2 regions of the Streptomyces sp. NPDC034084 genome follow, and region 1 is predicted to be linked to the other one. Evidence: riboswitches for the same ligand, from Rfam matches in the RefSeq annotation. Region 1 holds a riboswitch; the other holds the start of a gene.
The links. Region 1 has a riboswitch for ZMP and ZTP ahead of ACZ51I_RS06125 (bifunctional 5,10-methylenetetrahydrofolate dehydrogenase/5,10-methenyltetrahydrofolate cyclohydrolase). Riboswitches for the same ligand answer to the same signal wherever they lie in the genome.

Region 1 (4,332 bases):
ACCTGCCGCCGGCTGTGGTGCAGCCGCACGGCCCCGTCGGCTTCCTTCCTCTGCCACCGGGGCCTCCCCTGGGCGTGGGACGGCTTCCGTACGAGCACGCGGAAGTGGCACTCGCCGCAGGAAGCCTCGTCGTCCTGTTCACCGACGGCCTCGCGGAGGCCCGGGGGCAAGGCGTCGACGTGGGGTTGGGCCGCTTGGCGGCTGTACTCGGGGAGCAGCGAGGATCGTCGTGCGACCTGTTGTGCGCCCAGATCGTCGCGGAGCTGGTGTCGGATCGTGTGCGGGACGACGCGACGCTCCTTGTCGTGCGCACCCGTGCGCTGGACGCACGCCAGGTGGCGGCCTGGGAGTTGCCTTCGGACCCCGCGCTCGTCGCTCGCGCACGTTCGGTGGCTGCGGAACAGCTTGGACGGTGGGGACTGGACGATCTGGCCTTCACCACGGAACTGGTGGTCAGTGAACTGGTCACCAACGCGATCCGTCACGCCTCCGGCCCGATCGGTCTGCGCTTGATCCGGGACCGTTCTCTCATTTGTGAGGTCTCCGACTCGCAGCACACCTCACCGCATGCCCGTTACGCCGGCAACGACGAGGAGGGCGGGCGGGGACTGTTCATGGTCGCCCAGCTCACCGAGCACTGGGGTACGCGTTACCTGCCGACAGGCAAGACGATCTGGGCGGAACAGGCCCTGCCCGTGCCTTGATGTCCCCGCCCGCCCGCCGGTGGAGGAGTTCGAGGCATTCCAGGCCGTCGCCCCGGAAGGCGGCGAAGGCCCAGCCGGTGAGGGTCTCCAGGGTTCGTGGGGCGACACCTCGCCCACTGGCATGGGTCACGGCGTGTGCAGGCGTACGGCCAAGGCGGCGATGTCGTCGTCGAGACTGCCCCTGCTGTGACGGAGGAGTTCGTGGTGCAGAGCCGTGAGCAGATCACGGGGAGGCGTGGCGGGCTGTCGGCGCATCCATGCTGTCAACGGGAAGAACTCACCGTCCCGGGCACGGGTTTCGGCGATCCCGTCCGTGTAGAGGAGGAGAAGCTCGCCGGGAGCGAAGTCGAAGGAGTCCGCACGGTATTGGTCACCGATCAATTCCGCGAGGCTGAGCAGGGGCGATGGGACGGTCGGCTCGAGGGTGCGCACGTTCTTGGAGGTGTGGATCAAGGGCGGTGGGTGTCCGCAGTTGACGATGGTGATGTGGCTGCCTTGATGCGGGATCTCGACGAGCAGCGCTGTGGCGAAGCGTTCCATCGGTGCCTCGGGTGGATGGGCGGCGTTGTGCCGGGCACAGCTGGCGTCGAGCCTGCGGGCGACGTCGGCCAAGGAGGCCTCGCCGTGAGCCGCCTCCCGAAATGCGTTGACGATCGCCGCGGCCGCCCCTACTGCCGGCAGGCCCTTGCCCCGCACGTCTCCGATGAGCAGCCGTACGCCGTACGCGGTGTCGACGACCTCGTAGAAGTCCCCGCCGATGCGGGCTTCCGCGGCGGCCGCGAGGTACAGCGACTCGATCTCGACGTTCCGGAAACGGTGCGGCAGGGGCCGCAGCACCACCTGCTGGGCCGCGTCGGCGACGAGCCGTACCTGAATGAGCGTGCGCTCCCTTTGAAGCCGGACATGGCTTCCGTATGCGGCGGCCACGGTCACCGCGACGATCCCCCCACACGTCCACCACGTCCCGAGACCGGGGAAGACCAGGCTGAGGCCGATCATCAGAATGAGGCAGACGGTCCCGAGGAGGACGGTCGGGAGGACCGGCCACATGGCGGCGGCCAGAGCCGGCGCCGCGGGCAGGAGGCGGCTGAAGGCCATTTCCGGCGGAGTGGCGTAGGCCAGGCCGGCGATGACGACGGTCAGAATCACCGGCGACAGCCGCACGAGCCTGCCGTAGCCGTAGCTCCGACGGAGCGGCCGTCCGGACTCGATCATGAATCCCAGACTATCCGCGAGGGGCCCGCTCAGCGACGTGACGAGTGTGCTCCGCGTGGGACAGAGCACGCCTGCCCGCTCACGAGGGCGCGACCCCAGTCGTGCGGCTCGCCGGCGGGACCCCCTTCTTGCCGGCTCCGGCGGCGTGCTGGTGGACGCGGACGTATGCCTGCTCAGGCCGTCTGGGCGCTCACCCGGCCGCGGAAAGGCCTGGCCGAGCGCCGACAGCCTGCCGCCCCGGGTCAGGGGGGGCGGCCCGAGCAGGGCGAGTGGACTCGGCCGCCCGCGCCACCCCTGGTCGAAGCCGAGGTTGTGCGGGTGTGCGAGCCGTTCGCCGCCGGTGATGTCGACCGCGCCGAGCACCCGACCGGTGTGCGGGTCGTGCACGGGTCCGCGGCACAGGTCCAGGCCCGCACGGGATGCCGGAAGTGCTCCGCGGCGACCTGCACCGGGCGGACGAGGGCGAGGGCGGTGCCCGGCGCGTTCGTGCCGGCCGCCGCCTCCGGCCAGCGAGCCCCCGCCACGAAGGTCACCCCCGCGGGCCTTGCGCGGGGCGCCCGGATGCCCCGCGACCCGCGGCATCCGCCCCGAGGCGCCGCAGACCGCGAGGAGATGCTCCCGTCCGTCGCGTACGCGCCTGGGCGTACCTCCTCGCCCGTGCCCGTGTTCGTGCGCGGGTAGGCGGGCGGGTGTGGTGCGGGCCGTGGGCCCGGAGGCCGCCGACAACTTCCCCATACCCGCGCATATGCCCCTGTCCGGGACCGGAGCGCGACCCCTCCCGTAGAGTGGGGCCCGGGCCGTGACTGGCGCTTGAGGTGGATCACCACCGGGGAGCGGCCCGGCGGAGCGTGCCCTGGTGGCACGGCCGTGCCGATGCCGTGCGCCTGGGCGAACCACCGGTCAGAGACGACGCCCAGGAGTTGCCATGTCCACCAGCACCGCCACCCTCATGGACGGTACGGCCCTCGCCCGCCGCACCGTCGAGGAGACCGCCGCGCGAGCCTCCGAGATCACGCGCCGCACCGGCGTCACGCCGTGCCTCGCGACCGTCCTGGTCGGCGCGGACCCGGCCTCCGTCACGTACGTGAAGATGAAGCAGAACCGCTGTGCGAAGGCCGGGATCCGCTCCAAGCACGTCGAGCTGCCCGCCGCCACGACGACCCAGGAGCTCGTCGCCGCCATCACGGCCCTCTCCGAGGACCCCGAGGTCCACGGCATCCTGCTCCAGCACCCCGTCGGCCCGCACATCGACGAGCGCGCCGCCTTCGAGGCCATCGCCCCCGAGAAGGACGTCGACGGCGTCACCATGGCGTCGTTCGCCGCCATGGGCTTCGGCCTGCCCGGCTTCGTCTCCTGTACGCCCGGTGGCATCATGCGCCTCCTCGACGCGTACGACGTCGAACTCAGCGGCAAGCGCGCGGTCGTCGTCGGCCGCAGCGCCATCCTGGGCAAGCCGGCAGGTCTGCTCCTCCTCGGCCGCGACGCCACCGTCACCTACTGCCACTCCCGCACCCAGGACCTCTCCTCGGTCGTCCGCGAGGCCGACGTCCTCGTCGCCGCCGTCGGCAAGCCGAACTTCATCAAGGGTGAGGACATCAAGCCGGGCGCCGTCGTCATCGACGCCGGCTACAACCCAGGGAACATCGGTGACGTCGACTTCGCCTCGGCCGCCGAGCGCGCCTCCCTCATCACCCCGGTCCCCGGCGGTGTCGGCCCCATGACCATCGCCGTGCTCCTCGCCCAGACGGTCGAGGGCGCGGAGCGCCAGCTCGGCCTGTAGGCGGCTGTGATCAGGCGGCGGCGGTGACGGGGGAGCGGCGGTGGCGACGGGGCGTGCGGTCGGCGATCGTCACGATTCTGTACGGGTCGGGTCCCGCAGCCGGTGAACGCCGGACGCGCCGCCGCGGACCGGAGAACCTGGTCCCTGTGTCCCATCCGCCGACCCCCACCACCACACCTCGCTCGGCCGACCCCGGCGTGGTCGAGCCCCTCGCGAACGACCCCCTCGGGGGCGAGCGCCGCGCGGCCGGCGGCACGTCCGCCTGGTCGGCCCCGTCCGTACGGTGTGGCGCGTCCCGGTCGGGGCCGGCGGCGCGGCGTGCCCGGTGGTTCGGCGTACCGCTCGTGCCGCTGCTCACGGCCACCCTCGTGGCCGGCGCCTTCCTGACCACCCGGGGCGGCGCGGAAGGCGCCGGACTCGCCGACGGCCGACCGGGCGGGGACCCGGCCGGCGCGCCGTCCCCCGTCGTCACCCTCGCGACGGGACCGGCGGCTCCCACCCCGACGGACGGGCCGGGGGCGGCCGGGACGCCGAGCGTCAGAAGGCCCACGGGCAGCTCCACCACGAGTGGCAGACCGACCGGTGCGGCGCCCGAAGACCGCCCTGGGCGGCCGCTGGGCAGCACGTCAGCGG
Region 2 (4,332 bases), on a different contig from region 1:
TCGGCCACCACCGCCGACACCGGCACCACCCCGCCGCCCAGCGCCTTCCCCAGGATGTACACGTCGGGCACCACACCCTCGTGCTCGCACGCGAACGTCCGCCCCGTCCGGCCCAGACCCGACTGGATCTCGTCCGCCATGAACAGCACGTTCCGTCGGCGCGTCAGCTCCCGCACCCCCGCCAGATAACCGGCCGGCGGGACCAGGACCCCCGCCTCCCCCTGGATCGGTTCGAGCAGCACGGCCACCGTGTTCTCGGTGACCGCCGCCTCCATCGCCGTCAGGTCCCCGTACGGCACGATCTCGAACCCCGGTGTGTACGGCCCGTAGTGGTCCCGCGCCTCGTGGTCCGTGGAGAAGCTCACGATCGTCGTCGTCCGGCCGTGGAAGTTGTTCGCCGCGACCACGATCTTCGCGTGCCCGTCCGGCACGCCCTTCACCTCGTACCCCCACTTCCGGGCGGTTTTCACGGCCGTCTCGACCGCCTCCGCCCCCGTGTTCATCGGCAGCACCGCCTCCTTCCCGCACAGCTCCGCGAGCTGCGCGCAGAACTCGGCGAACCGGTCGTGGTGGAAGGCGCGCGAGGTCAGCGTCACCCGCTCCAACTGCGCCTTGGCGGCGTCGATCAGACGCCGGTTGCCGTGCCCGAAGTTGAGCGCCGAGTACCCGGCGAGCATGTCGAGATAGCGGCGCCCCTCGACATCGGTCATCCAGGCTCCGTCCGCCGAGGCGACGACGACCGGAAGGGGGTGGTAGTTGTGAGCGCTGTGCGCGTCCGCGGAAGCGATGGCGTCTTCTGTCCTCGGCACGGGATCTCCGTTCGTCCTGCGGCTCGGGGGGTACGTGTGGCCCCCTTCTTATCGTCGCTCGGATGCCGGACGGGGAAACCTCGGCGACGGCGCGCCAGCTACCCTGGAGCCACGCACGGCGACTGGCGTACGGGGAAGCGACCCCGGGGGAGCCGCGCGCGTACCACCACACGAGGTGCCGCTCGCCTGGGCATCACGGGCCCCTGGTCCCGTGCGCACCTCAGCCCCGGGACCGTTCCGCCGAACGCCCGGAGGACACCGGCATGACCACCCCGCAGCAGCATCCCGCGCTCGCCGCCGCCGACCCCGAACTCGCCGCACTCGTCGGCGCCGAGGAACGGCTGCAGGCCGAGACCCTGCGCCTCATCCCCAGCGAGAACTACGTCTCCGCCGCCGTGCTCGAAGCCTCCGGCACCGTCCTCCAGAACAAGTACAGCGAGGGCTACCCCGGTCGCCGCTACTACGAGGGCCAGCAGAACATCGACCAGGTCGAGACCCTCGCGATCGAACGCGCCAAGGGCCTCTTCGGCGTCGACCACGCCAACGTCCAGCCCTACTCCGGCTCGCCGGCCAACCTCGCCGTCTACCTCGCCTTCGCGCAGCCCGGCGACACCGTCATGGGCATGGCCCTGCCCATGGGCGGCCACCTCACCCACGGCTGGGGCGTCTCCGCCACCGGCAGCTGGTTCCGGGGCGTCCAGTACGGCGTCCGCCAGGCCGCGGTCTCCGACGGCGGGGGCCTCATCGACTTCGACCAGGTCCGCGACCTCGCCCTCAAGGAGCGCCCGAAGGTCATCTTCTGCGGCGGCACCGCGCTGCCCCGCACCATCGACTTCGCCGCCTTCGGCGAGATCGCCCGCGAGTCCGGCGCCGTCCTCGTCGCCGACGTCGCCCACATCGCCGGCCTCATCGCGGGCGGCGCCCACCCGTCCCCGGTCGGCCACGTCGACGTGATCTCCACGACCACCCACAAGACCCTCCGCGGCCCGCGCGGCGCCATGCTGATGTCCACCGAGGAGCACGCCAAGGCCCTCGACAAGGCCGTCTTCCCCGGCCTCCAGGGCGGCCCCCACAACCAGACCACCGCCGCCATCGCCGTCGCCCTCCGCGAGGCCTCCCAGCCCTCCTTCCGCGACTACGCCCACGCCGTCGTCGCCAACGCCAAGGCCCTCGCCGAGGCGCTCCTCGCCCGCGGCTTCGACCTGGTCTCCGGCGGCACCGACAACCATCTGATCCTGATCGACCTCACCCCCAGGCAGGTCCCGGGCAAGATCGCCGCGAAGGCCCTCGACCGGGCGGGGATCGTCGTGAACTACAACACCGTTCCCTACGACCCGCGGAAGCCCTTCGACCCCTCCGGCATCCGCATCGGCACCCCTTCCCTCACCTCCCGCGGCCTCACCACGGACCACATGGCCACGGTCGCCGACTGGATCGACCGCGCTGTCACCGCCGCCGGCACCGGCGACGAGGACACCCTCCGCGCGATCCGCGCCGAGGTCGCCGACCTGATGGCCACCCACCCGGCCCCGGGCCTCCCGGTCTGACCACGGCCGCCGGGCGGTCCCGCCGCCCGGCCGCCGACCCGCCGACCGCACTGTGTTCCTGGTCTCATCGGCGACGATCCTCAGCGGCCGGGCCCGGAACGCCGCGCCCTCCTCGAAACGCCCGAACGGCCGGTACGCGTTGAAGAAGGCCCGTCCTCACGCTCTCGGTACACCGGCAGTCGGGGATCGGTTCCCACACCTGAGAGAATGATGTGCATGGCCTCTGACAGTCCCCGTGTGCTCTCCGGAATCCAGCCCACCGCAGGCTCGTTCCACCTCGGCAACTACCTCGGCGCCGTCCGCCAGTGGGTCGCCCTCCAGGAGACCCACGACGCCTTCTACATGGTCGTCGACCTGCACGCGATCACGGTCCCGCAGGACCCCGCCGAGCTGCGCGCCAACACCCGGCTCGCCGCCGCCCAGCTCCTCGCCGCCGGTCTCGACCCGGAGCGCTGCACCCTCTTCGTCCAGAGCCACGTGCCCGAGCACGCGCAGCTCGGCTGGGTCATGAACTGCCTCACCGGCTTCGGCGAGGCGTCCCGCATGACCCAGTTCAAGGACAAGTCCGCGAAGCAGGGCGCCGACCGCGCCACCGTCGGCCTCTTCACGTACCCGATCCTCCAGGTCGCGGACATCCTGCTCTACCAGGCCAACGAGGTCCCGGTGGGCGAGGACCAGCGCCAGCACATCGAGCTGACCCGCGACCTCGCGGAGCGCTTCAACGGCCGCTTCGGCGAGACGTTCACGATCCCCAAGCCGTACATCCTCAAGGAGACGGCGAAGATCTACGACCTCCAGGACCCGACGATCAAGATGAGCAAGTCGGCGTCCACGCCGAAGGGTCTCATCAACCTCCTGGACGAGCCGAAGACCACCGCGAAGAAGGTCAAGAGCGCCGTCACCGACACCGACACGGTGATCCGCTTCGACCCGGTGAACAAGGCGGGCGTCTCCAACCTGCTGACGATCATGTCCACGCTCACCGCCACGTCCGTCGAGGACCTGGAGAAGAGCTACGAGGGCAAGATGTACGGCGCGCTCAAGACGGATCTCGCCGAGGTCATGGTGGACTTCGTCACGCCGTTCCGGGCCCGCACGCAGGAATACCTGGACGACCCGGAGACGCTGGACTCGGTCCTGGCCAAGGGCGCGGAGAAGGCCCGTGCCGTCGCCGCGGAGACGCTCGCGCAGACGTACGAGCGGATGGGCTTCCTGCCCGCCAAGCACTGAGTCCTGGGACCCTGGCCACGAGGGTGGTGCAGGACGCACACTGGCGGCTGCACCACCACACACCGACTCGACGACGGACGACGGAGGAGAACGACGTGGGGACCGTAACGCTCGGCGTTTCGATCGCGGTCCCGGAGCCCTACGGCAGCCTGCTCCAGGAGCGGCGCGCCGGCTTCGGGGACCCTGCCGCGTACGGCATCCCCACGCACATCACCCTGGTCCCGCCGACCGAGGTCCCCGAGGAGCGGCTGCCGGAGATCGAGACCCACCTCGCGGGTGTCGCCGCCGACCACCAGCCCTTCCGGGTCCGTCTCAAGGGCACCGGGACCTTCCGCCCGCTCTCCCCGGTCGTCTTCGTGAAGCTGAAGGAGGGCGTGTCCCTCTGCAACCGGCTCCAGCACCGGATCCGGGACGAGGCGGGGCCCCTCGTCCGTGAGCTCCAGTTCCCGTACCACCCGCACGTCACGGTGGCGCACGGCATCTCCGAGGAGGGGATGGACCGGGCGTTCGAGGAGCTCGCGGGGTACGAGGCCGCCTGGGTCTGCCGCTCCTTCGCGCTGTACGAGCAGGGCCGGGACGGGATCTGGCGGAAGCTGTGCGACTACGAGTTCGGCAGCGGCCGCCCGATCTCGGCCGTCCCCGCGCAGGGCGGCAGCCCGGTCGACACACCGACGCCGACGGCCTGAGCCGTACGACCCGGCCCGGAGCCGGCCGTACGACCCGGCCAGAGCCCGCCGTACGTCACA

Region 2: another riboswitch for ZMP and ZTP. It lies ahead of ACZ51I_RS24380 (serine hydroxymethyltransferase); the one in region 1 lies ahead of ACZ51I_RS06125 (bifunctional 5,10-methylenetetrahydrofolate dehydrogenase/5,10-methenyltetrahydrofolate cyclohydrolase).

The regions. Positions count from the first base shown of each region.
Region 1 is NZ_JBVISK010000002.1:134,867-139,198, reverse strand. Features, by position in the region: gene ACZ51I_RS06135 (SpoIIE family protein phosphatase) at 1-704, shown strand, start outside; gene ACZ51I_RS06130 (PP2C family protein-serine/threonine phosphatase) at 831-1,919, opposite strand; ZMP/ZTP riboswitch at 2,709-2,816, shown strand; gene ACZ51I_RS06125 (bifunctional 5,10-methylenetetrahydrofolate dehydrogenase/5,10-methenyltetrahydrofolate cyclohydrolase) at 2,845-3,699, shown strand; gene ACZ51I_RS06120 (hypothetical protein) at 3,846-4,332, shown strand, end outside.
Region 2 is NZ_JBVISK010000006.1:558,726-563,057, forward strand. Features, by position in the region: gene rocD (ornithine--oxo-acid transaminase) at 1-809, opposite strand, end outside; ZMP/ZTP riboswitch at 918-1,008, shown strand; gene ACZ51I_RS24380 (serine hydroxymethyltransferase) at 1,073-2,356, shown strand; gene trpS (tryptophan--tRNA ligase) at 2,573-3,586, shown strand; gene ACZ51I_RS24390 (2'-5' RNA ligase family protein) at 3,682-4,272, shown strand; gene ACZ51I_RS24395 (decaprenylphospho-beta-D-erythro-pentofuranosid-2-ulose 2-reductase) at 4,328-4,332, opposite strand, start outside.